3 regions of the Marinactinospora rubrisoli genome follow, and region 1 is predicted to be linked to each of the others. Evidence: riboswitches for the same ligand, from Rfam matches in the RefSeq annotation. Region 1 holds a riboswitch; each other region holds the start of a gene.

What was found. A riboswitch is a leader RNA that binds a small molecule or an ion and turns the genes downstream of it on or off. The one in region 1 is predicted to bind thiamine pyrophosphate.
Region 2: linked by a shared signal. The riboswitch ahead of ACFQRF_RS08475 (ECF transporter S component) and the one ahead of ACFQRF_RS10105 (TenA family protein) in region 1 are both predicted to bind thiamine pyrophosphate.
Region 3: linked by a shared signal. The riboswitch ahead of thiO (glycine oxidase ThiO) and the one ahead of ACFQRF_RS10105 (TenA family protein) in region 1 are both predicted to bind thiamine pyrophosphate.

The regions. Positions count from the first base shown of each region.
Region 1 is NZ_JBHTBH010000004.1:221,888-231,722, reverse strand. It holds gene ACFQRF_RS10120 (hypothetical protein) at 1-250, opposite strand, end outside; gene ACFQRF_RS10115 (hypothetical protein) at 555-836, opposite strand; gene ACFQRF_RS10110 (LCP family protein) at 1,522-2,664, shown strand; TPP riboswitch at 2,798-2,917, shown strand; gene ACFQRF_RS10105 (TenA family protein) at 2,902-3,606, shown strand; gene ACFQRF_RS10100 (ACT domain-containing protein) at 3,796-4,737, shown strand; gene ACFQRF_RS10095 (hypothetical protein) at 4,848-5,555, opposite strand; gene ACFQRF_RS10090 (hypothetical protein) at 6,012-6,830, opposite strand; gene ACFQRF_RS10085 (sensor histidine kinase) at 7,517-9,208, shown strand; gene ACFQRF_RS10080 (pyridoxamine 5'-phosphate oxidase family protein) at 9,300-9,707, opposite strand; gene ACFQRF_RS10075 (response regulator) at 9,780-9,835, opposite strand, start outside.
Region 2 is NZ_JBHTBH010000003.1:374,616-384,450, reverse strand. It holds gene ACFQRF_RS08495 (YbaK/EbsC family protein) at 25-567, opposite strand; gene ACFQRF_RS08490 (enoyl-CoA hydratase/isomerase family protein) at 708-1,496, opposite strand; gene ACFQRF_RS08485 (energy-coupling factor transporter transmembrane component T family protein) at 1,622-2,356, opposite strand; gene ACFQRF_RS08480 (ABC transporter ATP-binding protein) at 2,395-3,930, opposite strand; gene ACFQRF_RS08475 (ECF transporter S component) at 3,932-4,534, opposite strand; TPP riboswitch at 4,594-4,699, opposite strand; gene glgP (alpha-glucan family phosphorylase) at 5,126-7,765, opposite strand; gene ACFQRF_RS08465 (alpha-1,4-glucan--maltose-1-phosphate maltosyltransferase) at 8,321-9,835, shown strand, end outside.
Region 3 is NZ_JBHTBH010000011.1:141,762-151,596, reverse strand. It holds gene pknB (Stk1 family PASTA domain-containing Ser/Thr kinase) at 1-243, opposite strand, end outside; gene ACFQRF_RS21705 (thiazole synthase) at 377-1,189, opposite strand; gene thiS (sulfur carrier protein ThiS) at 1,305-1,505, opposite strand; gene thiO (glycine oxidase ThiO) at 1,555-2,679, opposite strand; TPP riboswitch at 2,758-2,870, opposite strand; gene ACFQRF_RS21690 (Rv2175c family DNA-binding protein) at 2,991-3,350, shown strand; gene ACFQRF_RS21685 (MFS transporter) at 3,446-4,645, opposite strand; gene ACFQRF_RS21680 (ArsR/SmtB family transcription factor) at 4,742-5,089, shown strand; gene thiE (thiamine phosphate synthase) at 5,159-5,812, shown strand; gene ACFQRF_RS21670 (long-chain fatty acid--CoA ligase) at 6,785-8,440, shown strand; gene ACFQRF_RS21665 (SDR family oxidoreductase) at 8,704-9,588, shown strand; gene ACFQRF_RS21660 (polyprenyl synthetase family protein) at 9,612-9,835, opposite strand, start outside.

The DNA.
Region 1 (9,835 bases):
CGATGTACAGGCGGAGCGAGTGACCGGGAACGAGCTGGCCGACGGCGGCCTGGATCTGCGCGGCGACCAGGGGCAGCGGACGGTCACGGCGGGCGCGGACGCGGATCTCGATGGAGTCGCTGGTCACGACGACTCCGGTCGTCGGGCCGGCGTGTCCATCGTCGCCGGGTAGTGGGCACATCTCCAGCACCTCGGGGCAGCGGAGCACACGTTCGGCGATTCCCCGGGCGAGAGCGGTGTCGGCACCCACGGATCCACCCCCCTCCATGATGATCGTGCGATTCGCGACCGCACGCCCTCCGGGCCTTCCCACCGGCGGCGGTGCGGTCTCACCAGGGAGAACAACGCGGGGCGGGCGGTTCACACCTGGGCTTACGCACTCTTGAACATGAGGTGCGTCACGCCGCGGTGACCGCCCGGCAGGAGCCGGTACCGTCCCTTGGCGGCCGGCCGTCAAGGCCGGGGTGGCGGCGCGAAAGCCCGTCCGCGGTCGTGGTCCCCTGCTCCGGCGCGGACGAGCGGTGTGCGCGCGGATGAGTCTCGGGCGGCTCCGGTCAGCCCTCGGCCGGCTCCGCGGCGAGGTCACTGAACTCGACCACGATGCCGGTGGGAGTGTCGGTGATCCTGATGGTGCGCTTCAGCCGTTTGCCCGCGACCCGGGCGGCGGACGTGATGCGCTGGTGGTCGCGGTCGGTGAGGGCGCCGATGATCACGCGTTCGTGGCGGCGGAGCTCACCGGCGATCCGGTCGACGAGTTCCGGTTGCGTCTCGCCCAGCCGGACATAGGACAACCGAACGGGCTGCGGGCTCTCTGCCGGGCTCGGCGGGATCGACATCAAGAGGCTCCGCTTCACATGGGGCCGGCCGGGTCGCGTCGCCGCGTTGCGACGCACAGACCGCGCGAATCGGCAGAAAATCCGCGTTTAACGCGATCATCGGTAAACCCTACACGCGCTCGCGCGTCGTCCTTGTAAGAGCCACCGGTCGTGGTAGCGACCTCGCGACGCTCCGTGCCGGCCCGCCCGCCTCCGGCTACCCACCGCGACCACCGACCTCGGGAGGCCCCCATACCCCTCACCGAATATGGCGCACGCCACACTTCCGCCGCGGCCACCGTCTCCGCCGTCCGCGCGACCGCCACGCCGCTCCGGCCGGAGACCATGCGCCTCGCGGCCACCGATCACCGGCACCGGGCCCGGCCTCCCATGATGGGCACCGACCCCGCGAACTCGCCGCGGGTGATCGCGCGGAGCCCCGGCAGGGACCGGCTTCCCGGAATATGCCGCCCGCGCACTCGCCCGCGTTCTCCTTTAAGATCGGCTTCACACCAGCCGGGTCCTCATCCCCCGTGGCGCTCTGCCCCCCATCCGGACCCTGGTCGGCACGCACGCCCGCTCGCCCTGCTCTTCTCCCTCCAGCCGATAGAAGGCACGCCGCTCCATGTCCGATGACGCGCCCGCAGCCCCGTCCGACGCCCCAGCACCGCGCCGCCGGTGGAGACGCCTCTTCCTGTGGACCTCCGTGACGTTGGCGGTGGTGCTGATCGCCGGGGTCGGCACGGCCTACGGCTACTACCGGGTCCTGCGCGGCAACATGGTGCAGCACGACCTGGCCTCGGCACTGAACGAGGAGGAGCGCCCACCGAAGATCGGTGAGGACATCAACATCCTCTTCATCGGGTCCGACGGCCGGGAGGGCGGCAACTCCGCCTACGGCGGCCGGGATTTCGTGGGCGAGCGGTCCGACTCGTTGATGCTCGCGCACATCTCGCCGGACAACGGCGTGACGGTGGTCAACTTTCCGCGTGACTCGCTCGTCCAGCTCCCGGAGTGCCAGGCGTACGAGGGGACCGAGGGCACCTACGGCTACTACGGCATGATCAACGCCGCACTGTTCCACGGTGGCCCGCCGTGCGCGGTCAAGACGATCGAGAGCCTGTCCGGCATCCGTATCGACCACTTCGTCCACCTGAGCTTCGTCGGATTCCGCGACATGGTCGACGCCGTGGGCGGCGTGGAGATGTGCATCCCGGAGCCGATGTACGACGAGCGCGCCAAGCTCGACCTGGAGGCCGGCCAGCAGGTACTGGACGGCGAGCAGTCGCTCGCCTTCGTGCGGGCGCGTTACGAGATCGGCGACGGCGGCGACATCGGCCGGATCGACCGCCAGCAGATGTTCCTCGGCGCGCTCGCCGAGCAGACGACCAGCAGCGACGTCCTGACCAGCCCGAGCCGGATGAGCTCACTGCTGCAGGCCGTGTCCGAGCACACCGCGACCGACCGGGACCTGTCCCTGGACCGGATGATCTCCATCGGCTCCACGCTCGCCGACGTCGACCTGGAGGACATCACCTTCTACACGGTGCCGTGGTGGCCGGCCCCCGGCGACCCGAACCGGGTGGTGTGGGACGAGGAGCGGGCCGCCGAGCTCTTCCAGGCCATCAACAACGACCGCCCGCTCAACGACGCCGCGCTGGAGACCGGAGCCCCGGCCGAGCCGTCACCGAGCGCCTCCCCCTCGGCGCACCCGTCGCCGTCCTACCCGGCCGAGCCGTTCACCGAGCCGATCGCCCCCGGTTCCACCGACACCGAGGCGATCGAGGGCCGGGACGCCACCTCCAACCCCTGCGTCAACGGACTCGGCGAGGGCACCGAACAGCAGTGACCCCCGGCGCCGCCACGACGGCCCCGCACCCGCTCCCTGGCACCGGCCGGTGAACGGGTCCGGGGCCGTCGGCCGTCCGGCGGCGGCTCCACCCCTGCGCGACCGGAGCGGTCCAGCCCGGTAACGTGTTCCGGGTAACCACGCGGGGTGTCCCCGGGCCGCGAGCCGGCCGGGACTGAGACGGGCCGTCGGCCCGAACCCGTCGAACCTGACCTCGTTGGCACGAGCGGAGGAAACGTGGGACTTCCCGTCGTCGGCACGCACGAGTCCGGATTCACCGCCGAGCTGGGGCGGCGGCACGCGGACCTCTTCGACGCCTTCTATCAGCACCCCTTCGTCGCCGGTCTGCGGGACGGCACGGTGGCCCGCGAGCGCGTCCTGCACTATGTCGGCCAGGACCACCAGTACCTGAGCGCCTACGTGCGCTGCTACGGCCTGGGGCTCGCGCTCTCGCCGGATCGGACGTGGATGCGGTACTTCCACGACAGCGTGGCCTTCGTTCTGGACGAGGAGGCGCACCCGCACCACGTGCTGTGCGAGTACGCCGGCACGTCCTATGCCGACGCGCAGGTGGACCGGCTCGCGCCGAGCGCGCAGGGGTACGTCGACCACATGATGGCCGCCGGGCGGGACACCCTGGGCGTACTGCTCGCCGCGCTGCTGCCGTGCCCGTGGACCTACACCTGGGCGGCCCGGCGGTTCGTCGAGGAGGAGGCGCCGGGGCCGGACCACCCGTTCGCGGGCTGGTGGCGCTTCTACGCCGATCCCGAGTGCGTCGCCGTCACCACGAAGCTGCGCGGCCTGCTGGACGGTCTGGCCGCCGACGCCGGAACCGCGGAACGGGAGCGGATGCGGCGGGCGTTCCGCGATAGCTGCCACCATGAGGTGCGCTTCTGGCAGATGGCGTGGACGCTGGAGGACTGGTCGGCGGGGAGTCGCTGAGCGTACGGAGGCGGCGACGCCGGTTGCCGGAGGCCGGTTCGCGTTGGCGGTGCGGGGGAGCGAGGCGGTGAGCGCGGCCAGGAGCGTGCCGTCCGCCGGGTGACGGGGTGATCGGCACCACCCCCAGAAGTTACGAATCCGTCACGCTGCGTCAAGATGACGCAACGTCGCCGGGAGATCGTAGCCGTCATGGACCTACGCGGACGCGACGGCACCGATCGCCCCGGCCACCGGCGGCGCGCTGACCAGGGGGCGCATCCCGGCCCGCGCCACGACTTCGTCGGCCGGGAACTCCTGGAGATCGGCGCGCTGCTGCTCACGGCGGGCGCCGCGCACCTCCTGGTGCTCACTCTCGGCCACCACGGCTATGGCCCGCCGCTGCTGGCCGCCGTGGGAGCCGTGGTGATGGCGGTGGGGTTCCTGCACCGCTGGCGGGCGCACCGGCGCGCGGTGCCGGTGGGCGTGGCCGCCGCACCCGGCCGGTCCGCACGCCTCGCGCTTGCGGCCGAGGATTCCTCCGCCGGGATACCGGCGCCGCCGGGGCCCCGCCGGCCGGACGGCGGCGCGGAGACGCTGTGGCGGATCCGCGTCGGCGTCGCCGACGTCCCCGGCGGGCTGGCCGCGCTGACCACGCACCTGGCGCTGCTCGGCGCGAACATCCGGCTGATGCAGGTGCTGCCGGGGTACGTGGACGCCGTCGACGAGTTCCTGGTGAGCGTCCCGCGGCACGTGACGCGGGACCGGCTGGCGGAAGCGGTCGCGCGGGCGGGCGGCCGGGACCCGGTCGTCGAGCCGGCCGACGCCCACGAACTCGCCGACACCACCAGCCGGACCCTGGCGCTGGTCGCCGAACTGGTGACCGATCCCCGGACGCTCACCGCCGCGCTGCTCCGGCTCTCCGGCGCCCACACGGTCGCCCGGCTGAGCCGTCCGCCCGAGGGCATGGCCACCGACGAGGTGGCCGGGTCGGCGATGTGCCTGGCCGCGCCGGGCGGCGGCGTCCTGGTGCTGCACCGCGACGGTGTCCCCTTCGGCCCCGTGGAGTTCGCCCGCTGTCGCGCCCTGGTGGACGTGGCGGCGCTGCTGCGCCGGACCGGTACCGCGGAGGCGGCCGACGCCAGGGAACCGTGATCCCCGCCGCCGGACACGGGGCGCGGAGCGGGGCCGCGTCCCGCGCCCCGGTCCGGCGGCAGGCCGCCGGACCGGGGATCCGGAACCGGACCGGAGGGGCCTCCGGTGCGTTACAGGGCGGGAGCCCCGGACAGCGCCTGGCCCAGGTCGACGGACTCGGCGGTCTCCCCGACGGTCCCCTCGACGGCGCCGGCCTGGCTCACGACCGAGGCCGGGTCGACGGTCTCTCCGACGGTGCCGGTGGCGCCGGACACCGTGTCCTCGACCAGACCGGTGACCAGGTCGGCCGGCACGTCGACGGGGCCGACCTGCAGCGAGGTCTCGGGAAGCTGGCCCTCGACCTGGGACCGCACGTCCTCGACGCCGGTCCGCACGTCACCGGTGCTGGGCAGCGTCTCGGTGCCGGGCGCGTCCACGGGCTGCGGCAGGGTGGTCACGTCGCCGGCACCGGGCGCCTCCGGCGCCCGGCCCTTGAGCCCGCGCACGACCTCGTCGATCTTCTTCTCGGCCGCGGTGAGCCCGGAGCCCACCACGGTGACGGGCTCGGTGACGTCGCCGACGGGGGTGCCGACGTTGCTGGCGACGGGCGCCGGCAGCGTGGTGGCCAGCTCGGGGATGTCGCCGTTGGCGGGCACGGCGCCGCGGAGCTGGTCCGTGACCTGGTTGACGGCGCCGGTGGCCGGGACGGTGGTGTTCAGGGTGCGGGTCACGTCGCCGAGGACGTCGGCCGAGGCGATGCCGGAGCCGAAGGCGACGAAGCCGGCGGCGCTGACGGTGACCAGAACGGCCTTGGCGGACGAGCGGGCGAAGGAGAACATGAAGATTCCTTTGCAGTCGGTGCGGTTCGCGAGCCCGGGAATGGCCGGCCTCGCTGAGATGAGATGGATCGCGGCCGCCCGCTGGCGGCGGACGGTCGGTGCGCGGCGGTGCTCCGGCCGGAGCGCCGGCCGCGCTGATGGGTGCTCCGGGGAGCGGGGTCTCCGGTCCGTCGCCCACGCGCATGGGGGGCGCGCTAGCGGGAACCGGGATCAACCGAGGGGTCTGGCGGACCTCCGGCTGACGTGAACCTCGTGGACCGATCGGGTCGGCAGGCACGAGGCTCACGTCAGCCCCCAGTACGGGACTGGGAAGAGGGAGCCGTGCGAACGCCATCGACGGGGACAGGGCACCGGCCGTCAGCGGGCACGGGTGCCGCCGCGTGGCCGGTGGGCCGGGGCGGCGGTGGGGTCACCGGTGCCGCCGGCATCCGCCGGACGCGGGTGGTCCCGAAGGTGTCAGTCGGGTGAGAAGGACGGCTCGTCCACGGGGTTCTGCGGAACCATGGCGAGCGCGTGCCGGCCGGCCGGGGACAGCGCGACCAGGCGCGCGGTCTCGGGGAGCCGGGTGAAGTGGTCGGCGAACAGCAGGAGCGGGCTGCCGGCCTGCGGTTGCGCGGGGCCCGCGGTCACCGTGGACGGCGCGGGCTCGGATTCGGGTGAGGGCAGGGCCGCGAACTCACGGACCTGCTCCACGGCCAACGTCCACTGTGCGGTGCGCGCGAGCTGGACCGGAGCGGCGGCCGAGGGCGGCACGGCGCGCCGGAGCGGCTCGCGGTCGGCGGCCGGATCGCGGTCACCGGCCGGGGCGGCCTCGCGGTCCGGGCTTTCGGGCTCCTCCGGAGCGGACTCCGCGGACGGCGACGGCTCGGCGTGGCCGAGGTCGAGGTGGCCGGTTCCGGTCACCGTTGCGACCGCGTTCTCCGTGTGCTCACGCGCCTGCGTGACCACACCGGTGATGTCGGCCGGAGCGGGCGGGGCCGGCTCCGGTGCGGTGGTCGCGCCGGTCGTGCGCACGGTCGCGGTGACGGCTTCGGCCGCCTGGGCCGCGTCGGCCCCCACGCCGTTCTCGCCGGCGACCGCACCGCCGACCTCGGACACCGTGCCGGCCACCTGGCTCACCTGGTCCAGGGCCTCGGCGCTCGCCGGGGCGGCACCGGCCAGCCAGGCGGCGAAGGCGAAGCCGCCGAGCACGAGCACCCGGCGCAGGGCGGCACCACCGGCACGTCCGCCGACGGCACCGCGCGGGGCGCGGTCTCCTCGGCGAATCAACAGCACGGCGGTACCTTTCGGGCGCACGGGTGGATTTCGGCGAAGCCGATGAGCACGGAATGCTCCGTCGCTTCGACTCACCGTGACCGTAGCATGGACGGCGCCGAAAGCAACCCGTTCTCGCGACATTCGACGGCCTCGCCGGGGTATCTCTGGCACATCGCACGGTTCTCGGCGCCATGAAGTGACATCTCGGCAAAATGGGCGAAAAGGGAGTACTGCGAGCTTCGTAGCGATGAGAGAACCGCAGTAATGGTCGCGGTACCACGTACGGTGATCGGGTGACGTTCCGCCGTCCGTCACCGGCACGGGCGCCCTCCGGAGGTTCGGGACCAAAGCCCTCGCCATGTGGAGCCGTTCGGACACTGCCCCCGGCGCCCGGCATGCGGTGCACTGGGAGCGCGCTCCAGGAGATGGGACCTCCCGGGCACGGCGCAGAGGATCCGTGGGAGAACGGGTTGGGCGGGCTCGACCCGGCCATCGTGTGCGGCGATCCCGGTCCCACGGTTCCTCGGAGACCGGTGGAGTCCGGTCAGGCGCGCGGATTGTGATCGGACTCCACCGGCTCGCCCTCGAATTCTCATGTGTCCAGCACCGTAGGGCAGAGATTTGTCACTGAACGCTGCCTGATGCACGGTTGGCTCCTCAATACTGGGAGTGACGGGATAGCGTGTTCCCGGAGGTATGGACACATGCCCGAACCCCCTGATCGCCCGCTACTCCCCCACATGCGGCTCGACGACCTGCTCGCGGAACTGCACGCTCGCCTGGAGGGCGCGCTCGCGACCCGTGACCGCGTCCATTCGCTGCTGGACGCGGTCGTGTCGATCGGCAGCGACCTCGACCTCGCCACCGTGCTGCGCCGCCTGACCGAGGCCGCCACGCACCTGGTCGACGCCCGCTACGCCGGACTCGGCGTGGTCGACGAGGACGGCCGGTTCACCGAGTTCATCCCCGTCGGCGTTCCCGAGCACCAGGCGCAGCTGGTGGCGCGCTTCCCGCACGGCAAAGGCATCCTGGCGGCGCCGTCCCGCGACCGCCACGCGATCCGGCTCGGCGACCTGCACAAGCACCCCGACTTCGAGGGCTTCCCCGCCGGGCACCCCACCATGACCTCGTTCCTCGGCGTGCCCATCCAGGTGCGCGACGAGGTCTTCGGCAACCTCTACCTGAGCGACAAGGCCGGCGGCGGCGAGTTCGACGAAGAGGACGAGGCGATCGTGACCGCGCTGGCCACGGCCGCCGGCGTCGCGATCGAGAACGCGCGCCTGTACGAGGAGACCCGGCTGCGCGAACGGTGGCTCGCCGCCTCGACGGAGATCACCACCCGCCTGCTGTCCGGGGTCGACACCTCGGAGGTGCTCGGGTACCTCGCCCAGCAGGCGCGGGAGATGTCCGCGGCCGACGTCGCCGTGGTGCTGCTGCCGGACGACGAGGACAAGCACCTCGTCGCCGAGATCGTCGACGGAGCTATGGCCTCGGAGATCGCCGGAACTCCCGTCGTGATCAGCGAGACCCAGTGCGGCAGCGTGTACCGCAGCGGCGAGGCGGCCAGCATCGCCGACCTGCGGTACGCCAACTGCCCGATGCTCAGCCACCGCGGCTTCCGTCCGGGGCTGCTGATTCCGCTGGGCACCCGGGAGCGGACCCGGGGCGTGCTGTTACTCGGCAAGCACGGCGTGTGCGCGCCGTTCGACCCGTCCACCCGGCGCATGCTCGACGCGTTCTCCGGGCAGGCGGCCGTGGCGCTGGAGCTCGCCGACGCGCGCCGCGACGCCGAGCGGCTGGTGGTGCTGGAGGACCGCGACCGCATCGCCAAGGACCTGCACGACACCGTCATCCAGCGGCTGTTCGCCTCGGCGATGACGCTCATGAGCACGGTACGGCTGATCCCGAACGCCGAGGCGGGCGAACGCGTGCAGCGCACCATCGACGACCTCGACGAGACGATCCGGGAGATCCGCTCGACCGTGTTCGCCCTGCAGAACCCGCCGACGCCACAGGACACCTCGCTGCGGGGCAGGTTCCTGGCGGCCATCGAGTCCGCCACGCACGCGCTGGGCTGCCGGCCGACCCTCGCCTTCGACGGCCCGGTCGACGGCGTCATACCGGAGCACATCGGCGAGCAGTTACTGGCGGTGCTCCGCGAGGCGCTGTCCAACGTCGCCCGGCACGCCGGTGCCGACGAGGTGCGGCTGCGGATCACCGTGGACACCCACGTCACGCTGGAGGTGGCCGACAACGGAGTGGGCATCCCCGAGCAGGGCCGGCGCAGCGGGTTGCGCAACATGGCGGACCGCGCCGAAGCGCTCGGCGGCGAGTTCCGGACGCTTCCCCGGGAGGGCGGCGGCACGATGCTCGTGTGGCGGGTGCCGCTGCCTTGAGATCCGGGCGGCCCGCCGCCCCGGTGGTTGGGAGCGCTCCATTCGAAGCGCTCCATCGGGGAACCATCGGGCGCTGTGCCGAACCGGCAGGCTAGCCGGGGATCCGCCGCCCGGTGACGATGTCGGTCTCGATCCGGATCAGGTGCGGCCTGGGCCCGGGGGCCCACGGGTCGAGTGGCAGCGCCGCCAGTTCGGCGAGCTCCTCGACGTCGGTGACCGCGCGGGCGATGCCCACGACCATGACCGACCACCCCGTGCGGGCGATCGCGTCGAAGTCGTCCACCTCGAACGCCACCACGGCATCGCGGGTGGCCCGGGCCAGACGTGACTCCCGTGCGGTCCGCACCACGATGTCGGTGCCGTGCAGCGCGAAGTTCACCGGTTGCACGGCCGGCAGCGCCCTATCACTGAACACGATGCGCCCGATCGGCGCCGCGGCCAGCAGCCGCAGGCATTCCGGGCGGCCGAGTACCTCCAGTCCGGCAGTGTCGATGGTCATCTGGCCCCTCATCTGTACGCGCTCCCCCCGCCCCCGGTCAGCCGCTGCGGACTGGCCGGCTGCCGGGTCGGTTCAGTTCCCCCTGTGCCGGAGGCGGGCGAGCAGCACCGCCGCCTGCGTCCGGCGCT
Region 2 (9,835 bases), on a different contig from region 1:
CGGCGGCTCACCGCTCCCGGCCCCCTACGCGGCCGGACGGGCGAGGCCCTCGACCACCTCGGCGCCGGGCAGATCGGCCAGGCTGCGGCCGGGCACCACGAGCTTGGACCGGCGCAGCCCGCTGCCGATCACCACGTGCGGCTGCTCCAGCACGGCGGCGTCGACCAGAATCGGCCAGTCCTCCGGCAGCCCGACCGGGGTGATGCCGCCGTACTCCATCGCGGTCGCGCTGACCGCATCGTCCTGCGGCGCGAACGACGCCTTACGTGCGTCCATCCGGCGGCGCACCACGCCGTTGACGTCGGCACGGGTGGTCGCGAGCTGAACGCAGGCGGCCAGCCGGGTGACGGCGCCGCGCCGCGCCGCGATCACCACGCAGTTCGCCGACGCCTCCAGCGGGATTCCGTAGGCGTCCGCACAGCTCGCGGTGTCGGCGAGGTCCGGATCGATCTCCGCGACCAGCGGCTCCGCCGCCGGGCCGTCCTTCCACCGGGCGAGCGCCGCGGCGACCGGCTCGGCCAGCAGGTCGGGCCGCTCCAGCGCGGGGTGGGTGTCGAGTTTCCACATGGCTTCCTGTCTACCTCTCCTGCTGCTCCCCGCACACACGTTCACCGTTTCCCGCCATCCGTCCGAGTCGCCGTAGCTCCGGCGACTCGGACGGATGGCGCCCGGGCGCCATCGCCGTGGCCCGGGCCGGGCGGGAAACGTCAGCGTCCCTCGAAGACGGCCTTGCCCGGCCCCTTCTCCATGAAGCTCCGCATGCCGGTCTTCTGATCCTCGGTGGCGAACAGCGCCGCGAACTGGAGCCGCTCGATCTCCAGCCCGGTGACGAGGTCGGTCTCCAGCCCGCGGTCCACGGCCTGCTTGGCGGCCCGCAGCGCCACGGCCGGGCCACCGGCGTAGCGGGCGGCCATGGCGACCGCGGTCGGGTACACCTCGGCCGCCGGGACCACCGCGTCGACCAGGCCGATCCGCAGCGCCTCCTCGGCGTCGACGTGCCGGCCGGTGAAGATGAGGTCCTTGGCGCGGGCCGGGCCGATCAGCCGGGGCAGCCGCTGCGTGCCCCCGGCGCCGGGGATGACGCCGAGCTGGATCTCGGGCTGGCCGAGGCGGGCGTCCTCGGCGGCCACCCGGAAGTCGGCGCACAGCGCGAGCTCGCAGCCGCCGCCCAGCGCGTACCCGGTGACGGCCGCGATGACCGGTTTGGGGATCTCCGCCACCGCGGTGAAGGCCCTCTGGAGCCGCCCGGAGTGCGCGGACATGGCGGCGTAGTCCATGTCCGCCATCTCCTTGATGTCGGCACCGGCCGCGAAGACCCGCTCCCCGCCGTAGAGCACGACGGCGCGGACGTCATCGTCGGCCGCCACCTGGGCCGCCGCCGCGCCGATCTCCTCCTGGACCTGGGCGTTGAGCGCGTTCATTTTGGGCCGGTCCAGCCGGATCACGGCCACGGCCGGGGTCTTCGGGTCGGTCTCCACTCGGACGAACTCCGCCACGGTCAGCCCCTTTCAGCTGTGTGCGGTCTGCGTCACCTCTGGCTCTCCCCGTAACTATCACGCCGCGGCGGGCCGCGGGGCGGCCGCTCCCCGGATGGTGCGGCGGTGTCGCGTCGGGCGCGGCCTCACCGGAACAACGGCCGCCAGGTGCCCAGCGCCACCGACAGGGCGTGCGCGCCGCACAGCAGCAGCACGGTTCCGGCCACCAGCCACGTGTCCGGCGCCCGCCAGGGGCTGCTCCGCGCGTGCGTCCGGGGTCCGGTGCCGAAGGCGCGGGCGTCCATCGCCATGGCGAGCAGCGTCCCGGTCCGGATGGCGCGAACCAGCAGCGCGAAGGTCATGCCCGCGACGGCCGCCACTGCGGTGACCGGGTTGCGCCCGGCCTCCAGCCCGCGTGCCCGGCGCGCCAGCGTCAGGGAGCGCCACTGTGCGGCCAGCAGGGGCACCAGCCGCAGCGCGGCGAGCACCCCGATGGCCGGCCGCTCGGGCATGCGCAGTCGCTGGACCAGGGCGTCGGCCAGGTCGGTGGGGTCCGTGCTGAGCGCGACCAGCACCCCTGGCAGGGCGATCGCCAGCAGCCGCACCACCGCGCCGAGCGCCCCTACCGCGCCCGTCTCGCCGAACAGCAGGTTGACGAGTCCGATCGACGCCCCCATGAGCGCCAGCGAACCGGCGGCGACCAGCAGCCGCCGTCGGGGCACACCGGAGAACGGCACGAGCACGGCCGTGGCCAGCAGCGGCACTCCGCTGGTGACCGGGTCGACCACCGGGATCAGCGCCGCGGCGACCAGCAGCGCGGCGACGAGCTTGGCCGCCGGGTCGGCCCGCGCCAGCCACGCGCGTGCGCCCTCCGGCCGCATGGCCGCGCCCACGGCGGCTCCGTGCGCGGCGGACGCGGTCACCCGGCGCCTCCCCCGGACGTTGCCGCGGCCGGTGCCACGCGGCCGGCGGCGATCCGCAACCGCACATCGGCGAAGCGGTCCAGCAGCAGCTCGTCATGGGTGGCCATGACGATGGCGCGGCCCTCGGCCCGCAGCGCGGCGAGCAGTTCGACCACCTCGGCCCAGGTCCGGGTGTCCTGGCCGAACGTCGGCTCGTCCAGGAGCAGCACGTCGGGAGCGTGTGCCGGGCCGGAACTGAGCGCGGTCGCCACCGAGAGCCGGCGCTTCTCGCCACCGGACAGCGTGTAGGGGTGAACGTCGGCGAGCGGACGCAGCCGCAGGCGCTCCAGCAGTTCGTCCACCCAGGCCGCGGTCTCGGCGCGGCCGAGCCCGGCACGCTCGGGGGCGAACCGGAGTTCGTCGCGGACGGATCCCGTCACGAACTGGTCCTCGGCGTGCTGGAAGACCGTGCCCACGTGACGGGCCAGGCGGCGGGCCGGCCAGCGGGACAGCGGGCGGGCGCTGACGGCGGCCAGCGCACCTCGCGGCAGGACGGCACCGGAGTGCGGCCGGGTGAGCCCGGCCAGCAGCATGAGCAGCGTGGACTTGCCGGAGCCGTTGCGGCCGGTGAGGGCGGTGGCCGTCCCCGCCGGCACCACGGCGGTGGCGCCGTCCAGCACGGTGGCCGGCTCCGCCCCCGGCGCGGCGATGTCCATGGGCGTGCGGGCCACACAGTCGACCGCCTCGACGAGCGGGCCGCCGCCCGGCGCACGTGGGATCCTGGGGCGCGGTTCCCGGCCGGGAACCCACACGCCGTGGGCGGCGAGGCGATCTCCGTGCTCGGCGAAGACCGTGTGCGGGCGGCCGTCGGCGGCCACACCGCCGCCGGGTTCCAGCACGACGACACGGTCCACCAGGTCCACCACGTCGGCCACCCGGTGCTCGACCAGGACGACGGTGGCCGAGGTGTCCGCCGCGATCCGGCCGATCACCTCCCGGACGAGCCGGGCGCCCTCCGGGTCGAGGTTGGCGGTGGGCTCGTCGAGGAGCAGCAGCCGTGGGCGCATCGCCAGCACCCCGGCGATCACCAGCCGCTGCTTCTCACCGCCGGAGAGCGCGGCGGTGCCACGTCCCGGCTCGTACGGGAAGCCGACCTCGGCGAGCGCGTCGCCCACCCGCTCCCAGATCTCGGCACGGGGAACGGCCAGGTTCTCCAGGCCGAACGCCACGTCGTCACCGGCCCGCGCCATCACCAGCTGGGTCTCGGGGTCCTGACCGACCAGCCCGGCACCGCCGCGCCGGCGGTCGGCGGGCGCGCCGTCGACGCGCAGCTCGCCCTCCTCCGTGCCGGTGATGGCGCCGTCGTCACCGGTCAGCCCGGCCAGCGCGTGCAGCAGGGTGCTCTTGCCCGCGCCGGAGGCGCCGAGCAGCAGGACGCGCTCGCCGGGTTCGATCCGCAGGTCCACGCCGCGCAGCGCCCATCCGGTCCGCCCGGAGTGCCGCCAGCCCCAGCCCGTGAGCTCGACGCGCGCTCCGCCCTCGGTGCGCGCCACGTCAGCCGCGCGCCGAAGGGAACGGTGCCAACGCCCCCGCACGGGCCAGCGCGCTGGTCAGCAGCCGGCCGCCGACCCCGCCGATCACCGCGGCGCTGAGCACGACGAGAACCGCGTAGGCCGCCTGATACGCGAACGGCCAGGTCGGGTAGTACAGCGTGAGGTCCATGACCACGGGGGCGAGACCCGCGACGGCACCGGCGGTCACGGCGGCGCCCATTCCCCAGCGGCGGTATCCGGTCAGCGCGAAGACGATCTCGGGGAGCAGTCCCTGCAGCAGCCCGGACACCAGCACCATCAGCCCCCAGCCGGTGCCGAGCAGCGCCGACACGGTCGCGGCGGCGATCGAGGTGAGCACACCGGCACCGGGCCGGCGGATGATCAGCGGCCCGAGGACCCCGGGCAGCAGCCACACGCCGTACAGCACGGCCTGCGCCGGTGGGAAGGCGAGGAACAGCACGTCGGTGGCCTGCCAGAGCATGCCCCAGAACCAGAAGACGACGCCGAGCGCGACGCCCAGCACGGCCGCGACCACGATATCGACGGTCCGCCAGCGCAGCAGCCGGCCCGCCGGGGCGCTCTCGGTGGAGGAGGAGGTTGTCACAGGTGTCCCTTCGCGTCACGACGAGAAGGCCCAGCCCGAGAGCACCCGCCCGGATACGGCGGACGGTTCCCACGACTTCCTTCGCTGGCATGACCCAGATCAGGTGGCTAAGGGTCTGCGGCCGGGCCGCACTCTCAGCGCCGAAGCGCTCCCCTGTCGGTTCCCCCATTATGCGGCCAATACCGACGAACCGGTCAACCGGTCCGGCCGGGCGGTCTCCCATCCGGCCGAACGGCCGGTCCCCCGCCTTCCGGCGGGACCGGCCGTTGACGGGGTCTGCCGGACCGGCCACGGACATGGCCGAGGGCGCCACCGGGGCACGGAACGTTCACGACCACCGACCAGGACACCCGGACGGACACGGACGGTCTCCTCAGCGGTCCGGGTGTACTGAGCACTGGGGTCGGAGACGGCCGGACCGGCTCGACCGGCCGCGGTAGGCGGCCCGGTCGAAGGCCGCCCCGCCATCCGCGCCCGCTGCGGTTCTCCCGCTGGTCGCGGGGGTGCGCGATGGTCGCCGTGATACCCCGGCCCCGCAGCACCGTTCCCGGCGCTGCTTCACCAGGTCCGCAGGCCGTCCGCGAACTCCGTCTACCGCAGCACCAGCCCGTCGTGCATCTCTTGCGGTGGCTCCGGGACGAGCACCAGACCGAGTTCCGCGGGACCGCTGAGCAGCGGATGGTCCGGGAGCACCCGGACGGTGCAGCCGAGCGCCCCGGCGCGGTCCAGTGGCACGCGGCCGGTGTAGCGGACCAGCGGGCCGTCGGCGGCGGCCGGTGTCAGGCGGGCCGGTACCGGGTCCGTCAGCTCGTCGCCCGGGCCGATGCGGCCGACCACCGCCTCCACCCGGACGTCGGACGGGTCCAGGTCGCCGAGCACCAGGGTGGCCCGCACTTCGAGTTCGTCGCCCACCTGCGGCGGGTCCGCCGACCCGACGGCCTCCACGTGTTCCACGTGCAGAGCCGGCCAGGCCTGCACGACACGCCGCTTCCAGGCGGCCAGCTCGTGTACGCCGGCCAGCCCGTCGGCGGTCAGGCGGCGCGAGGCGTCCGCGGCGCCCTGGTACAGCTGCCGGACGTAGTCCCGCACCATGCGGGTGGCCAGCACCTTGGGGCCGAGTGAGACGAGCGTGTGCTTGACCATCTCCAGCCAGCGCTTCGGCAGGCCGCCCTCGTCGTGGTCGTAGAACAGCGGCGCCACCTGATCCTCGATCAGCGAGTACAGGGCGGCCGCCTCCAACTCGTCACGCCGGTCGGGATCGGGGACGCTGTCGGCCGTGGGGATGGCCCAGCCGTTGGAGCCGTCGAACCACTCGTCCCACCAGCCGTCGCGGACGGAGAGATTGAGCCCGCCGTTCAGCGCGACCTTCATGCCCGACGTTCCGCACGCCTCCAGTGGGCGGAGCGGGTTGTTCAGCCAGACGTCGCTGCCCTGGACGAGGGACCGCGCCACCGCCATGTCGTAGTCCGGCAGGAAGACGATCCGGTGCCGCACGGTGGGGTCATCGGCGAACCGCACGATCTCCTGAATGAGCCGCTTGCCTCCCTCGTCGGCCGGATGCGCCTTGCCTGCGATGACGATCTGCACCGGCCGTTCCGGGTGCAGCAGCAGCCGGCGCAGCCGCTCGCGGTCGCGCAGCATCAGGGTGAGCCGCTTGTAGGACGGAACCCGCCGGGCGAATCCGATCGTCAGCACGTCGGGGTCCAGGACGTCGTCGATCCAGCCGAGTTCCGCGTGACTGGCACCGCGCTGCCGCCACGAGCGGCGCAGCCGGTGCCGGACGTCGGCCACGAGGCGCCGCCGCAACGTACGCCGCATCTCCCACAGGTCGCGCTCGTCCGTTCCGGTCACCTTGCGCCAGCCGTCCGGACGTTCGAACTCCTCGGAGTCCGGCACGATCCGGGCGGCCAGCTCCTGGGCCTCCTCCGCCACCCAGGTCCGCGCGTGCACGCCGTTGGTGATGGAAGTGATCGGCACCTCGTCGGCGTCGAAGCCCGGCCACAGGCCGCGGAACATCTCACGGCTGACCTCGCCGTGCAGCCGGCTGACGCCGTTGACCCGTTGTGCCAGCCGCATGCCCATCACGGCCATGTTGAAGACGTGCGGGTCGCCGCCCTCGTAGTTCTCCGCCCCCAGTGCCATGACCCGGTCGGGCGGCAGCCGGTCGACGACCCCGCCGCCCGCGTGACGATGGACGGCGGACGCCAGATGCCGCTGCACGAGGTCACGGGGGAAACGGTCGATTCCGGCCGGAACCGGGGTGTGCGTGGTGAACACCGTGCCCGCGCGGGTGGCCTCGACCGCCTCGTCGAAGTCGAGCCCGTCGCCGGTGACGTACTCACGGACCCGCTCCAGGCCGAGGAACCCGGCGTGCCCCTCGTTCATGTGGAAGACCTCCGGAGCCGGATGCCCGGTGAGCGCGCAGTAGGCGCGGACGGCGCGCAGGCCGCCGATCCCCAGCAGCAGTTCCTGGCGGAGCCGGTGGTCGGTGCCGCCGCCGTACAGGCGGTCGGTGACGCGCCGCAGCTCCGCGTCGTTGGCCTCATGGTCGGCGTCGAGCAGCAGCAGCGGAACCCGGCCGACCCGCACGACCCAGACGTGCGCGGTCAGCTCGCGGTCCTCCGGCAGGTCGACGCGCACCTCCACCGGCGCGCCGTCCGGATGCCGCAGCCGGGTCATCGGCAACCCGCGCGGGTCGAGCTCGGGATACTCCTCCAGCTGCCAGCCCTCGGGAGACAGCGTCTGGGAGAAGTACCCGTGCCGGTAGAGCAGCCCGACGCCGATGAGCGGCACGCCGAGGTCGCTGGCGCTCTTGAGGTGGTCACCGGCGAGGATGCCCAGTCCGCCGGAGTACTGCGGCAGTGCGGCGGTCAGCCCGTACTCGGCGGAGAAGTAGGCGACGCCCGCGGGCGGCTCGCCGCCGTTCTCCGCGGCCAGGCCTTGATACCAGCGCGGTTCGGTCAGGTAGCCGTCGAGGTCCGCGGTGGCGGCCCGCAGCCGCGCGCAGAACGCCTCATCGGCCGCCAGTTCGGCGAGGCGGTCCGCGTCGGCCTCGCCGAGCAGCCGGAGCGGATCGTGGCCGACCTGTTCCCACAGTTCCTGGTCGACGGCGGCGAAGACCTCCCGCGTGGGCGCGTGCCAGGCCCAGCGCAGGTTGGCCGCGAGCCGGCCCAGCGCGGCGAGCTCCTCGGGCAGGACGGTACGGACGGTGAACCTACGGATCGCCTTCACGCTGCCGAAGCTAGTTCACGGGGTCGCCGGGATGCGAGCTGATCGAAGGATCCGGTCGGGTGTGTCGGGAAATACGTTTTCGACCGACGCGCCCGCCGACGGAGCGCGAAGCATAAACGCGCGACGAAACTTACTTCCACGCCGTCCCAGACGCGAATTTTACTGTTTTTCGGCCGCGCTTATCCGGTGCGCTTTCACAGGGTTAACGACCCGGTTACTCTCCGCACACATCACTCTGCTGAACCTCCGCCCGCTTTGCCCTCCCTCTTGACCGGACGCACGAAATGCCATGTCAGAGCGGACCGGGTACCCTGTGACTACAATCACAAAATTAACGGCGGCCGGACTGTCGGAGAGTCGCCCATTCCGCCCGACGATAGAGATTGAGGCGCCGCGCACGCCTCCGTCCGAGGGCCCCGAATGGCGGGCTTTTCGGCCATATCGTGGTGCCTGCCCACTCTGTCCCTGTCAGTCGCTACCTGTTCTGGTTCTCCGACCGGAATACGCGCCAGCTCCACGCCCACCCGTCCACGCTCGAACTCCTACGGTGCATCTGTGATCGGACGCATTCCCATTCTCGACGTCGCCCCGGTCGTCGACTGCGGCACGGCCAAAGCCGTCGTCGGTGAGACCTTCCCGGTGAGCGCCACCGTGTTCCGCGAGGGACACGACTCGCTGCGAGCCGGGGTGGTCCTCTGGGATCCCGAGGGACGTCGCAGCCCGCTCGTCCCCATGACCGAGACCGCCCCCGGCACCGACCGGTACCGGGCCGACGTCACCGTCACCTCGGAGGGCCGGTGGAACTTCGCCGTCGAAGCCTGGTCGGACCCGTACGGCACGTGGCGGCACGCCGCCGAGATCAAGATCCCGCTCGGGCAGGACGTGGAACTCATGCTGGAGGAGGGCGCCCGGCTGCTGGAGCGCGCCGCCCGGCGGGTGCCCCGCCGGCCCACGCTGGCCGCGACGGCCGCCCGAATGCGCGACACGGCGCTGCCCGCGCGTGACCGGCTGGAGTCGGCACTCGCCCCGGAGGTGACCGCGGCGCTGGAGGCCGCCCCGCTGCGCGAACTGCTCACCCGGTCCCCCCGGTTCCCGGTCGAGGTGCACCGCCGGCGGGCGCTGTTCGGCTCCTGGTACGAATTCTTCCCGCGGTCCGAGGGCGCGGTGCTGGACGGCGGCAACGGTGAGCCCCGGTCGGGCACCTTCGCCACCGCGGCCAAACGGCTGCCCGCCATCGCCGACATGGGCTTCGACGTGGTCTACCTGCCGCCGATCCACCCCGTGGGGCACACCTTCCGCAAGGGCCGCAACAACTCGCTGACCCCGCAGCCGGGCGATCCCGGCTCGCCGTGGGCCATCGGGTCGCACGAAGGCGGCCACGATGCCGTCGACCCCGCACTCGGCACCATCGAGGACTTCGACGCCTTCGTCGCCGAGGCCCGCGACCTCGGGCTGGAGGTCGCGCTCGACCTCGCCCTGCAGGCGTCGCCCGACCATCCGTGGGTCACCGAGCACCCCGAGTGGTTCACCGTCCGCGCCGACGGATCCATCGCCTACGCGGAGAACCCGCCGAAGAAGTACCAGGACATCTACCCGATCAACTTCGACCGGGACCCCGAGGGGATCTACGCCGAGGTGCTGCGGATCGTGCGGCACTGGATGGCCCACGGAGTCCGCATCTTCCGCGTGGACAACCCGCACACCAAGCCGGTCCCGTTCTGGGAGCGGCTGCTGGCCGAGATCGCCCGCACCGACCCGGACGTGCTGTTCCTGGCCGAGGCGTTCACCCGGCCGGCGATGATGCAGACGCTGGCCAAGATCGGCTTCCACCAGTCCTATACCTACTTCACATGGCGTAACACCAAGGACGAGCTGACGGAGTACCTCAGGGAGCTCACCGAGGACTCCGCCGCGTACCTGCGGCCGAACTTCTTCCCGAACACACCGGACATCCTGCACGCCTACCTTCAGCACGGCGGCCGGCCCGCCTTCGCGATCCGCGCGGTGCTCGCGGCGACGATGTCACCGACCTGGGGCATCTACTCGGGTTACGAACTGTGCGAGAACCAG
Region 3 (9,835 bases), on a different contig from region 1:
GACCTGCACGACGTTGGGGTGGGACAGCTTGGCCACCGCGTGCGCCTCGTTGATGAAGCGGCGCACGAACTGGGGGTCCTGCGCCAGGGAGGGGTGCATGACCTTCAGGGCCACCCGCCGGTCGAGCCGAAGGTCATGGGCGACATAGACGGTCGCCATGCCGCCACCGGCCAGTCGCGACTCGACGTAGTAACGCTGATCGAGGGTCGCGCCGACAAGCGGGTCCGCAGTCGTCATGTCCACGGAGGCGAGTTTACGGGTAGCCGGGCAAAGTGCGACGGGCCGATGGTTTTCCCGTTACCGGAACGGGGTAAAAGCAGTTGCTCGTGGTCACGCGGATGTGACGTTCCGGCACGTTCCCCCGGCCGGTGCGGCGTCACCGCGCCGGCCGGTCCGGCTGCGGTGAGGACGCCTCGGCGTACCGGCGGACCGGGATCCGGCCGGCCCGGCGCGCCCGCCGGCCCGCGGCGACCGCGTCGCGCATGGCCGCCGCCATCAGCGCGGGCTCCCGGGCGCGGGTCACCGAGGTGGCGAGCAGCACCGCGTCGCAGCCCAGCTCCATGGCCAGCGCCGCCTCGCTCGCGGTGCCGATACCGGCGTCCAGGACCACCGGGACCCCGGCCTGCTCGACGATCAGCTCGATGTTGTGCGGGTTGCGGATTCCCAGACCGGACCCGATCGGCGCGCCGAGCGGCATCACCGCGGCGCATCCCACCTGCTCCAGGCGGCGGGCCAGCACCGGGTCGTCGTTGGTGTAGGGCAGCACCACGAAGCCCTCGTCGACGAGGCGCTCGGCCGCGTCCAGCAGCTCCACCGGGTCCGGCAGCAGGGTGCGCTCGTCGGCCACCACCTCCAGCTTGATCCAGTTCGTCTCCAGTGCCTCCCGGGCCAGCCGGGCGGTGCGCAGGGCGTCGGCGGCGGTGAAGCAGCCGGCGGTGTTGGGCAGTGGCCGGATTCCGTGGCGGCGCAGCACGTCCCACACCGAGCCGCGCGCGGCCGGGTCGACCCGGCGCATCGCCACGGTGGTCAGCTCGGTGCCCGACGCGGCCAGCGCCTCCTCCAGGATGTGCAGCGACGGCGCGCCGCCGGTCCCCATGATCAGCCGCGAGGCGAAGCTCTGCCCGGCGATGACGAGCGGGTCGTCCGCGGCGCGCGGTTCGGTGGGCGCGGTGGTGGGTTCGACGGTCATTCAGCTCTCCTCCGCGGTCGTCCCCGCCTGCCGGCGGGGGAGGAAACGGATGTTGCGCCGGGCACGGCCGGGCCCCGGCCGCCGTGGCGCGTGGACGGCGGACGGCGCCACCGCGTCAGCCCCCCTGCACGGCCGTGAGCACGTCCACCCGGTCGCCGGGCGCCACGGCGGTGTCGGCCCAGCCGGTGCGCGGCACCACCTGGTCGTTGACGGCCACCGCGACGCCGCTGGTCGCATCGGTCAGCGAGCGCACCACGTCCGCGACGGTGCTGGCCGGCGCGACCTCGCGCGGCTCGCCGTTGATGATCACGTGCACGGGTTCCTCACCTTCCTTGCGGTGCGGGTGCCGCCGCCCGCGGGCCGGGTCAGGCGGCGCTGCGCGCCGTCCGGCGGGTGGCGGCGAACGGGCGGGCGACGTCGGGCAGCTCGCCGTCGGCGAGCGCCGCCGCCATGGCGTCGCCGGTGACGGGGGTGAACAGCACGCCGTGCCGGAAGTGGCCGACGGCCAGCTGCAGCCCCGGCACGTGGGTCGGCCCGAGCAGGGGTTCGTTATCGGGGGAGCCGGGGCGCAGGCCGACGCAGGTCTCCGCGATCTCCAGCTCGCTGACGCCGGGCACGAGCTCGTGCGCGTCGCGCAGCAGCTCCCAGACGCCGCCGACCGTGAGCCGGGTGTCGTGGCCGGCCTCCTCCTGGGTGGCGCCGAGCACGATCTCGCCGTCGTCGCGGGGCACCAGGTAGACGGGCCCGCCGCGGACCAGGCCGCGGACGGTCCGCGAGACGATCGGAGGCTCCCCGGCGGGCGTGCGCAGCCGCAGCAGCTGGCCCTTGACGGGCCGCAGCTCGGGCAGCACGTCCTCGGGGATTCCGCCGATGGAGCCGCTCCACGCCCCGGCGGCGAGCACCACCTGTGGCGCCGACAGTTCGGAGGGTGCAGCGGCGCCGGTGCCGGCCGGGCGCGCCAGCCGGACGCCGCGTGCCGCGCCTCCGGCGCACTCGACGGCGGTGACCCGGGCGGGCACCAGGGTGACGCCGCGCCGGACGGCCGCCGCGCGCAGCGCCGCCAGCAGCCGGCGCGGGTCCACCGAGTGGTCGTCGGGCGCCAGGAACCCGCCGCGCACCGAGGGCGCGAGCATGGGCTCCAGCCGCCGGCACTCCCGGCCGGTGAGGCGGCGGGTGGCGATGCCGAGCCGGGCCCGCAGGTCGCCGAGGTCGGCCAGCCGGGCGAGGTCGTCGGTGTCGAAGGCCACCTGCAAGGTGCCGCCGGTGCGGTAGCCGGGGTCCAGGCCGCTGTCGGCGGTCAGCTCCGCGACGAAGCCGGGGTAGCGCTCCCGGGCGGCGAGGCCGAAGCGGGTGAGCCGGTCCTCGCCGTAGCCGGCCTCGGTGGCGGGCGTCAGCATCCCGGCCGCCACCACGGACGCGGCGTTCCGGTGCTCGGGCCCGACCACGGTGACACGCAGGCCGCGGCGGGCGGCCCGCCACGCCGTGACCATCCCGATCAGTCCGGCGCCGACGACGATGACGTCGGATTCGGCGGTGTTCGCGGGCGTGGCGTGGTTTGATGGGGACGGCACGATGCCAGCTCCACTCCCTTCGCCGGTATGACCCGGATCAGGTTCGTGCGGTCGGAGGCTGCCAGCCTCCCTCTCAGCCGGGTCCCTACCCGGCTCCCGCGGGGACGTCGCTGCGGTCCATGGTAGATCCCGGCCGCCCGGCGGGCCAGGGCGGGGGTGTGCGCTACGCCCACAGCGATAACCAGCCGGTCGGCGTTTGGAATCAGCCGGTTTGTGGGACATTGACGGACGTGACACAGATCGACCGTGACACGGACGCCCTTGTCGGCGAGTGGCTCACCCTGCGTGAGGCGGCCCAGGCGCTCGGAGTCAGCCCGAACCGCGTGAAGCAGTTCATCCGCGACCACAAGCTTCTCGGCGCCACGCGCGCGGGGGAGGTCTCGGTCCCCGCGGCCTTCATCTCCGGCGGCGACGTGGTCAAGGGGCTGCCGGGCACGCTGACGGTGCTGGCCGACTGCGGGTTCACCACCGACGAGGCGCTGCGCTGGCTGTTCACGTCGGACGACACCCTGCCGGGCGCCCCGATCGAAGCCATCATGGCCAACCGGGGCACCGAGGTGCGCCGCCGCGCCCAGGCGATGGCGCTCTAGCTCCCGGCCCCGGCCGGCGGTGGAGGGCGGACGAGACGGACCCCGCCGCGCGGACGGCGTGCCCGGACCGGGCGCGGCGCCCGCGCGGCCGGGCGTCAGCGCGGCGGACGCCGGTCGACGAGCACCAGCAGCAGGCCGACGAGCAGCACCGCGGCGGCGGGATAGCCCAGCTGGGACGCGTCCAGCCAGGTCAGCGCCGCGCCGCCGGTGACACCGCCGAGTGATATCCCGGCGTACAGGGCGGCGCTGTTCAGGCCGAGCAGCACGGCGGCCGAGCCGGGGTCGACCGCGACGGCGCGTTGCTGCTGCGGCACGGTCACCAGCCAGGAGACCGCACCGAACAGCATCATCCACACCACCGCGGCGGGCATGGCCGTGGTCGCGGCCTGCAGCGCGAGCGTGAGGACGACCAGCAGCGGCGCCGCCACCAGCACCACCGATCGCGGGCCGCGTGCGTCGGCGAGCCGCCCGGAGACCACGTTCCCGGCCACGGCCATGAGCCCCCAGACCCACAGCAGCGCGGTCATCGCACCGGCGCCGCCGGCGGCCGGGCCGAACACCGCGCCCACGTAACTGAAGACCGTGAAGCAGCCCCACAGGAGGAACAGGGTCTGCGCCGCGACCAGCAGCAGCCGCCGGTTCCCCAGGGGACGCAGCCGGGCCGCCAGCCCGACGGCGGGCAGCCGCACCCCGCGCGGCATCCGCAGCAGCGCCACCACCGCGGCCACGGCGAGCCCGGCGACCAGCCACAGCGATGCGCGCCAGCCCAGCGTCGTGCCCAGCCAGGTCCCGAGGGGGACGCCGAGTGCGGTGGAGGCGGTCATGCCGCCCACGACCACCGCCATGGCGCGCCCCTGGTAGGCGGCCGGGCTGAGGACGCCGGCCATGGCGCTGGCGTTGGGCGAGTACATCGCCGCCCCGGCGGCGGCGAGGCCCCGCGATAACAGCAGCACGGGATAGTTGGGGGTCAGTGCCGACACCGCGTTGCCGATCGCGAAGACCACCAGCGCGGCCACCAGCACCGTGCGCCGGTCCAGCCGTCCGGTGACCGCGGCCAGTACGGGGGACAGCACCGCGTAGCACAGCGCGAACACCGTGAGCATCTGCCCGGCGGCGGTGACGCTGACCCCGACGTCCGCGGCGATGCCGGGGAGCACGCCGGAGGTGACGAACATCGCGGTGCCGACGGCGAAGGAGCCCACGGCGAGCGGGAGCAGCCGGACGACGGAGAAGCGTTCCGGCCGGCCGGGCGCGGCCGTGGCCGATGGCGGGAGGCCGGTGGTGGAGGCGGTCACAGGACTTCCTTTGTTTGGCTACCATCAAACAAAGCGAGAGCATCACACGGTAGTTTGATGTTTGTCAAACAATCGGCGGGAGGGTGTCCTGATCCCATGAACCACCTCTTCCAGCCCGCACCGGAGGAGATGCGGCTCCCCCAGGTCCTGGCCGCCCTCTCGGACCCCGTGCGGCTGCGCCTGGTCGCCCAGATGGCCGACGGCGCCGAGCGCACCTGCGGGGTGGAGGCGTGGGACGTGCCGGTGCACAAGTCGACGCTCTCCCACCACTTCCGCGTGCTCCGCGAGGCCGGTGTCACCCGGACCCGCATCGACGGCCGCAGCCGCTGGATCCGGCTCCGCCGCGCCGACCTGGACGCCCGGTTCCCGGGGCTGCTCGACGCGGTCCTCGCGTCCCTGGCGGAGGAGACCCGCGACGACCCGGCCGACGCGGCGGCGGGCTGACCCCGCCGCGCGACGGCCCGGCCGGTCCCGGCCGCCCGGCCGGCCACGCCGGGCGTTACGCTGGCCGACGTGAGCGCTACGGATCTCCGGGACCGCCTGGCCGCCGCCCGCCTCTACCTGTGCACCGACGCCCGCAGCGAGCGGGGCGACCTCGCCGACTTCCTCGACGCCGCGCTCTCCGGGGGCGTGGACGTCGTCCAGCTACGGGACAAGAGCCTGGAGGCCCGGCAGGAGCTGGCCGCGCTGGAGGTCGTGCGCGCCGCGTGCCGCCGGCACGGCGCGCTGTTCGCCGTCAACGACCGCGCCGACATCGCCCGGGCGGCGCGGGCCGACGTGCTGCACCTCGGCCAGAACGACCTGCCGGTGCCCCACGCCCGCGCGATCATCGGCGACGAGCCGCTGATCGGCCGGTCCAACGACACCCCCGCCCTCGCCGCGGCGTCCGCCGCGCAGCCGGGAGTCGACTACTACTGCGTCGGTCCCGTGTGGGCCACCCCCACCAAGCCGGGCCGCTCGGCGGCCGGACTCCCGATCGTCGAGCACGCCGCGGCGCTGGGCACCGCGCGGCCGTGGTTCGCCATCGGTGGCATCGACCTCGGCAACCTCGACCAGGTGATAGCGGCCGGCGCCCGGCGGGTGGTCGTGGTCCGGGCCATCACCGAGGCCGCCGACCCGCACGCCGCCGCCGCCGAGTTCCGGCGCCGGCTCGCCGAGACCGGGTAGAACGCCGGCGGAGGGCGCTCTGTTCGGTGGTCACCAGCGACCAGTGACCGTCCGGCCCGGGGTACCCGATCGGCGGGTTGCGCCGGGTCACCGCGTGGGTGCGCGGGCGGGTGCGGTCCGCCGGGGGCCGCCGGAGGCCGCTCGGAGGGTCCGCGCGTCGCCGGTCCGTGTTCGTCGTCGGGCATGGGGTGGGTGCGCGCGGCCCGCGCGTGCGGGGAGCACCCGCGCAAGCACTACGTCCTGATAACGGGATGGGGACCATCCCCGCGCGTGCGGGGAGCACATGTAGCGGGCCTTCGGGGTCCCACTGAGCATGGGACCATCCCCGCGCGTGCGGGGAGCACAGGGACTAGCAGGGGACTTCCACGAGGGCGGTGGGACCATCCCCGCGCGTGCGGGGAGCACTCTTACTGACCTGCGACGTTATCAGCGCGGAGTCTCGTTTTCGACCACTTTCCCAATGAAGGGTGACTCAGCCAGCCCCGGAGGACCCAGCCTCGCCCTCAGCGACGTTGACGTGAACGGTACGTCCCGCGCCCGGCCGGGGACGTGCGCGCACCGCCCGGCGCGTGATGCCGCGCCGGATCGGCCGCGCGGATGTTCCCGGATGGCCGCGCGGGCGGACCGGGGCGGTCCCCGGGACGTCGGCGATCCAGCCTCGACCGCAGCGCCGCGCCGCACGCCCCCGGGGCCGTGCGGCGCGCACCTGTCAGCGGTTCCGTCGGCCGGGGGCTGGTCGATGCCGGCCGGGGCGGAGCCCTCATGGTCGCCGTGCGCGATGGGAAAGGGCATCGGTGGTCACGTACCGTTCCCCGGCGCCGCTCGCCGGGTCCGCAGCACGTTCGCGGAACTCCCGTCCAGCGGCCGGACCCGCCGTTCGTTAGCCAACCGTCATTGCCGGCCGGGTACCCCGCAACGCGGGAGCCTCCTACCCTCGTGGCATCGATCACAACGGCCGATCCGGGAGGGTACATGCGCAGCACCATGCAGGACGTCCCGCTTTCCGTCGCCGACCTGGTCCGCCACGGCACCACGGTGCACGGCGCCGCCGCCGTGGTCACCTGGACCGGAGGCGAACCGCGCCGCAGCAGCCTCGCGGCGGTCGGCCGGCGGGCCGCCCAGCTGGCGCACGCCCTGCGCGACCTCGGGGTCACCGGCGACCAGCGGGTCGCCACGTTCCAGTGGAACAACCAAGAGCACCTGGAGAGCTACCTGGCCGTTCCCGCCATGGGGGCGGTGCTGCACACCCTCAACATCCGCCTGAACCCGGACCAGATCGCCTACGTCGCCGACCACGCCGAGGACCACGTGGTGATCGTCGACGCCTCCCTGCTGCCCGTCCTCACACCGGTGCTGCCGCGCCTGACGACCGTGCGGCACGTCGTCGTGGCCGGTGGCGGCGCGGAGGACCTGCCCGCCCCGGAGTCGGTGCCCGGCGGTGTCCAGGTGCACCGCTACGAGGACCTGCTGGCCGGGCGGCCCACGGAGTTCGACTGGCCCGTCGTGGACGAACGCGACGCCGCGGCGATGTGCTACACCTCCGGGACCACGGGTGACCCCAAGGGCGTGGCGTACAGCCACCGCTCGATCTGGCTGCACTCCATGCAGGTCTGCATGACGGACGGCCTGCTGGTGCGCCCCGACGATCACGTGCTCGCGGTGGTCCCGATGTTCCACGCGATGTCGTGGGGCCTGCCGTACGCCGCGCTCATGGTCGGCTGCTCCCTGGTGCTCCCCGACCGTTTTCTGCAGCCCGGCCCGCTCGCGGACATGATCGCGGCCGAACGGCCCACCCTCGCCGCCGCCGTGCCGACCGTCTGGCAGGGACTCGTGCGCGAGCTGGCGGACGTCCCGCGCGACGTCTCCTCCCTGCGGCAGGTGGTGATCGGCGGCGCCGCCTGCCCGCCGGCGTTGATGCGGGTCTTCGAGGAGCGGTACGGCGTCCCGGTCCTGCACGCGTGGGGCATGACCGAGACCTCGCCGCTGGGCACCGTCGCGCACCCGCCGCCCGGCTCCGAGGGGGAGCGCCGGTGGTCCTACCGGCTCAGCCAGGGGCGGTTGCCGGCGAGCGTCCGGGGCCGGCTGGTCGGCCCCGACGACCGCCCGGTGCCGAACGACGGCCACAGCGTGGGCGAACTGGAGGTGCGCGGGCCGTGGGTCACCGGCCGCTACCACGGGGACGCCGGGGAGACCGGCGAGGCAGCCGCCGCGGACCGTTTCCACGACGGCTGGCTGCGCACCGGTGACGTCGGAACGCTGTCCCCCGACGGCTACCTCCGGCTGACCGACCGGTCCAAGGACGTCATCAAGTCCGGCGGGGAGTGGATCTCCTCGGTGGAGCTGGAGGGCCGCCTCATGGCGCACCCCGACGTGCGCGAGGCCGCCGTGATCGCCGTCCCGGACGAGACGTGGGGGGAGCGCCCCCTCGCGGCGGTGGTCCTGGAACCGGGGGCCACGGTGGAGTTCGCGGAGTTGCGGGACTTCCTCGCCGAGCACGTCGCCCGCTGGCAGCTTCCCGACTGGTGGGCCGTGGTCACGGAGGTGCCGAAGACGTCGGTCGGCAAGTTCGACAAGAAGCTGATCCGGCACCGGCACGCGGAGGGGGAACTGGTGGCGGTCCGGCTCTGAGGAGCCGTCCGGCCCGGGGCGCCGCCGCCCGGCGGCGCCCCGGGAGGAGATTGCCCCATTTTGCGAATCTACTTGATAAAGGACGGGCTTAGGGGGCACGGCCCGAAATCGGCGGACGTGGGAGGTCGCCGGACCGAAACCAGCTGCATGCCGGAAATAGCGGCGCATGGTGCGCCACATCCCAGGGAGAAGTCGGGACCAACCGGTTCCTTCCGCGTGCCGATCGCGGCCTCCGCCGGTCCCGTCGCCGAAGATAGGGAGTCATGGGCGACGACCAGTCAGCAGCACACGTCATCGGAGTCACCGGTGCCACCGGAGCCGTGGGCGGCAGGGTGGCCAGCCGGCTCGCGAAGCGCGGCGCCACCCAGCGACTCGTGGTCCGCGACCTCAACCGGGCTCCTGAGCTGCCGGGCGCCAGCGCCGCGATGGCCGCCTATGAGGACACCGCCGCCTTCCAGCGTGCCGTGCGAGGCGCGGACACCCTGTTCCTGGTCTCGGCCGGGGAGGACCCCGACCGGGTCCAGACGCACATCAGCGCGGTTGACGCCGCGATCGAGGCCGGGGTCACGCGCATCGTCTACCTGTCGTTCCTGGCCGCCGGTCCGGCGGCCACCTTCACCTTCGCCCGGGACCACTTCTTCACCGAGGCGCACATCCGCTCCACCGACGTCGCGCACACCTTCCTGCGTCCCAGCCTCTACCTCGACCTGGTGCCGCGCTGGGCCGACGAGTCCGGGCTGGTCCGCGGCCCGGCCGGCCAGGGCCGGGTCGCCTGGGTCTCACGCGACGACATCGCCGATGTGGCCGTGGCGGTGCTGCTCGGCGGCCCCGAGCACGACGGGCGGACCTACGACGTCACCGGCCCGGAGGCGGTGACCCTCGGGCAGACCGTCGACCGGCTCTCGGCGCTGACCGGCAAGCCGCTCCGCTACCTGCCCGAGACGTGGGAGGAGGCACTGGAGTACCGGCGGGCGTCCGGCGCACCGGAGTGGCAGATCGAGGGGTGGGCCAGCAGCTACGCCGCGATCGCCCGCGGCGAGCTGAACGTGGTGAGCACAGCGGTGGCGGACCTCACCGGCCACCCGGCGCAGTCCATCGAGGGCTTCATCCGCCGCAACCCGAGCGCGTGCGGGCACGTCCACAACTGACCGCCGCGCAGCCGTGCCGCCCGTCAGTGCTTGCGGGCCGTGGCCGCCACGATGAGGTCGGCCAGCGCGGAGCGCGCGTCGTCGGCGATCGCGTCGGTCTGCAGCGCCGTGGTCGCCTCCTCCACGTAGCGGTCGATCCGGCGTTCGCAGGCCGCCAGCGCGCCGCTGTCGGTGATGACGTCGCGCATCCACCGCACCGCCTCCGCCGACAGCTCCGGGTCGCCGAGGCGGCGGCGGAACTCCGCGG